2 regions of the Bacillus sp. Marseille-Q1617 genome follow, and region 2 is predicted to be linked to the other one. Evidence: riboswitches for the same ligand, from Rfam matches in the RefSeq annotation. Region 2 holds a riboswitch; the other holds the start of a gene.
The links. A riboswitch is a leader RNA that binds a small molecule or an ion and turns the genes downstream of it on or off. The one in region 2 is predicted to bind S-adenosylmethionine.
Positions count from the first base shown of each region.

Region 1: another riboswitch for S-adenosylmethionine. It lies ahead of HWX64_RS04850 (sodium:solute symporter); the one in region 2 lies ahead of HWX64_RS21930 (YezD family protein).

Region 1 is NZ_CAHJXM010000001.1:975,565-977,768, forward strand. It holds gene HWX64_RS04850 (sodium:solute symporter) at 1-1,420, opposite strand, end outside; SAM riboswitch class I at 1,524-1,641, opposite strand; gene HWX64_RS04855 (sodium:alanine symporter family protein) at 1,837-2,204, opposite strand, start outside.
Region 2 is NZ_CAHJXM010000001.1:2,094,525-2,096,728, forward strand. It holds gene HWX64_RS10470 (inorganic phosphate transporter) at 1-266, opposite strand, end outside; gene HWX64_RS10475 (phosphoadenylyl-sulfate reductase) at 324-1,022, opposite strand; gene HWX64_RS21930 (YezD family protein) at 1,133-1,285, opposite strand; SAM riboswitch class I at 1,371-1,480, opposite strand; gene HWX64_RS10485 (L-cystine transporter) at 1,650-2,204, opposite strand, start outside.

The sequences.
Region 1 (2,204 bases), 1.1 Mb from region 2:
TGTTGATAGAACCCATCCATTCCAGCTTGCCGGCATTTTCGATTAAACTGATCGACACGATTGTCAGTATGTTTATAATCATCCCGATCCACACAGGGTGTATATTCTGATAGAAATCATTGATCGCCCAACCTCCCAGATGATACCAGAGCAGCCCTGAAGATGAACCTGTAAAAAGAGAAAGGAGGGCAGCGCGTTTTGTAACGACCGGCCAGAACAAAGCAGCTACAACGGGGGCGAAGGTTGCCGAGTTCCGTGTAACCCAGGCGAGCACATTCCACCAAGCGGATTGTTCAGAACGAATTAAGGCGAAACTAATCATTAATACGGTCAATAACACAAGGGACCACTTCGTATAACGAACCAGCTGCAGCTCTGTAGCTTTAGGGTTGATGGCTTTTCCGGTATCTCTCCCAAGGCTCGTGGCCCCTGAGAATTGACACGGGGCACCCCAGCTGAGGGCAGCAGCCCAGAACCCGAGGAAAAATAATCCGACAAGTGGAGCAGGGAGAGTCTCCATCAGGTAAAGTGGGATCGCTACCAAGCCTTGGGATTGACCCGGAACCACCTGCTGAGCAGCCAGACCGAATAAAACAGCACCTATGATGAGTGGAATGCCCAAAACAGCACCATATAATAATCCTTTTCGGCCCTCCTCAGGAGTTTTACAGGATAACGCCATCTGAAAGGCAGCTTGAGCCAAGATCACATTGAACAAGAAGGTACCGAACCAAGCAAGTATGGTTTGTATTCCTGCTCCATTCCAAGAAGCAAACTGAGGTTTTTCTTTAAATAACGAAGCAATTCCTTCTACTCCGGGGTTGATAAAGAATGCATACGTTCCAATCGCCAGCATGATGAAAAATACGATCACATTACTCAATTGTGTAAAGCCGATTGACCACATTCCCCCAAACTGAAGATAAGCGAGGAGAAGGACCGCAGTAATCGTAACGGACCAAATCAATGAGATTCCGGTAAATACAGACATTGCCGATGCAAAAGCAAGTGCTGTGGCGACCGACCACATTGGGAAGGTAAACGCCGTAATAGCGCCGGCGATCCCTCTGACCTTTTCACCATAACGGTCTCCAAGCAGTCCTGAAATCGTCACAAGGGCTTTTTTTCTAAATGGGGTAATCAGGACCAGAGCAATGATCAACACGTGAATGGTCTCGGCCACCCCGTACCAAATCGCTGATATACCCGTCAAATAGCTCAGTTCGAGTATCGCAATATAGGATGATCCCGAGAATAATCCAGTAATGCAAACTGCTACAAAAAAGGAATTGAATCCCCGTCCGCCAACAAAGAAACCATTCCCATCGACAGCCTTCTTTCTTGAAAACTGACTTACAAAAATAAGAAAGACTGTGTAAAAAAGTGCAAAACCGATAAACCAATAACCAACTTCTGTCATCTTTAACATCCCCTTTTATTGTTTTTATAACGATCTGTTTAGTCAGGAATAAAAGAGGAATTCAATAGAAAAAGCCTCTCCCAGAGGAAGAGGCATCATCTCTTCCTCATCTTCCAGACTGTGTGTCTGTTGGAATTAGCACCTTACTACTTTCAAATAAGAAAATAACAGGTTGCCGCAGGATCACAGGACCAATTTCCTCCCCTGGCTCTCGATAAGGATTATATTCATTTTAAGTTATGTATTACTGTAACGCATTAATGTGATGTCGTCAAATGATTTCGAAAATTAAGAGAAAAGAACCAGAAAGTTATTTCTTCAAATTTCTCAGGGAAGCAGACGGTTTATTTATTAGAGGATATAGATAAATGAGCATGAATAGGAAAACCGCCCCGGTGAACCCGTGACGGTTTTTCTTAACTTGCTTTTCTTTTAGAATAAGACTGCATCTGCCCGGGCAGATACTCATTAAAGTAATGATTTGTTTCCTTCACGATCACCTTATAAAGAAGAAGTAAGGCAATTAAGTTCGGAATCATCATCAGGGCGTTCGACATGTCTGCAAATGCCCAAACCAGTTCAAGATTCGCCACTGCACCCATCCCGGTTGCAACGACATAAATCAAACGGTACGAAGCAATATAGCGATAGCCGGTCAAGTACTCGAAGCACTTCTCACCGTACATATACCAGCCGACAATCGTCGAGAACCCAAAGAAAATGACGGAGAATGAAACGATGTATTCTCCTGCAACCCCGAGGGCATGTCCGAATGCGGCGCTCG
Region 2 (2,204 bases):
CTGGTCGAGAGCGGAATGCCCAACATGTTGGCAAGAAACAGCGATAGAGTAGAAGAAAGCAGGATAATAACCACGATCTTAGTAGTAAGGATGTCTTGCGGGATAATTCCTGAACTGATCGTTTTCACCACTTCCCCGCCTCCGAGCACAGCGCCAAGAAGCACCCCGGCAGAGCATATCAGCAAGGCTGTTCTCATGCTTTTCACCGCTCCAGCCCCATATGCCACACCCATCGATGCAGCCGCTCCACTCGCACCGATATTCATCGCAAAAAATAGACATATAAAAAGTGCGGTCACTTCAAGCAACGATCTTCACCCTCCTTAATGAAGACCGCATTCTGTCTTTCCTGAGCCTTTCCATCTGCCGGAGCGTAAATCGTCCATGTTATAGGCAGGTGCTGTACAATGGGAACACCCTATGCTGGGATAGCCTTTATCATGGAGAGTATTGTAAGGAAGTTGGTGTTTGTGTACATACCTCCACACTTCTTTCCACGTCCAATGGATGAGGGGGCAAATTTTTATCGATTTAAACTTTTCATCCTTATTAATGAAATTTACATACTTCCTGCTTTCTGACTGTTCCCTCCGCAATCCTGAAATCCAGGCATGTCCTTTTGATAATGCTTCTTCCAGGGGAATGAGTTTTCTTAAACGACAGCATTGATTAGGATCTGTCTCCCATAATTTTTCACCATATTTCAAAGTCTGCTCATCTAATGTCAGCGCTGATTTTTTAGACGTTATGTTTAAATCGGGATACTTGGTTCTTACTTTTTCGATCGTTTCGTACGTTTCTTTGAAGTGCACATCTGTATCTAAAAAGATAATCTTTGCCGAGGGTTTGACCTTAGCAATCAAATCAACCAGTACAATTCCCTCAATCCCGAAGCTGCAGGCATACACGATATCATTTCTGTAATGTTCATAAGACCATTCAAGGACATTCAAGGCACCTTTATAGGTTTCATCAATTTGGAAAGAACAGGATGGGTGTTTCCAATTCTGATAAGTTAACAATATACAACCCCCTTTATTGAGCTGAAAAAAAGAAAAAGAGACGTTAGACACAGAGAGGGATATCCCTCAAAGTGTTTAACGCCTCTAGTTTGTCTAGTCAGCATTTCAGTTTATTTAAGTCTGACCTTTTCATTTTTCTCAATCTGTACAACTTTTCCATCTTGGACCACGACTGTAATAGACCCAAATTTCATCGTCTTTAACATTGACTTCACATTTTTTACAACTTCATCAAATGCTTTTTGATTGTCTTGATCTGCCACATGATTCCCCCAAACTTCATCTTATCCAGTCATAGCCTGAAAGAAAAAACAACCTTCCAGAATGGAAGGTTGTTCAGGCATAGATACCTTATCTTCCAAAATGAATCCACATTTTGCTGGAATTGGCACCTTACTGACTAATAGTAGGTTGCCGGGCTTCAAAGGGCCAGGTCCCTCCACCGCTCTGGATAAGAAATATTTAATTTAATATTCTAAATAATATCACGTTTTTCAAAGATGTCAACCCGAGTTTTTCGATAAGATTTATAAACTTTAAAAAAGTTCAATAAATCTTTTTATCTTGGTTTCACTGAACATATTATTCATGGGGGTTATTTTATGGTATACAAAAAGTGAGTAATGGTTATTCTTCTGCCGTTTGCACCCCTTGATAAACTTCGGGATCCAATTCGCCAGTCACTTTGCTTGTAATAATCCCCGAAGTCATGGCCCCGCTGACATTCACAGCAGTCCGCCCCATGTCAATCAGCGGTTCTACAGATATCAGAAGACCTGCAAGCGCGATTGGAAGGTCCATTGCAGATAATACGAGAATGGCGGCAAAAGTCGCTCCTCCACCGACACCCGCAACTCCGAATGAGGATATGGCTACTATCAGGATAAGCGTCAAAATGAAAGAAGGTGTCAATGGATTGATTCCCACAGTAGGGGCGATCATGACAGCAAGCATGGCAGGGTATACTCCTGCACACCCGTTTTGGCCAATCGAAAGCCCGAATGATCCAGAGAAGTTGGCGATCCCTTCTGAAACGCCAAGCTTTTTTGTCTGAGTATGAATGTTCAACGGCAGGGTACCTGCACTGGATCTCGAAGTGAAAGCAAACGTTAAAACGGGGAATACTTTTTTCACATACGTTACAGGGTTCAACCCTGACATTGTCAACATAATCAGATGAAT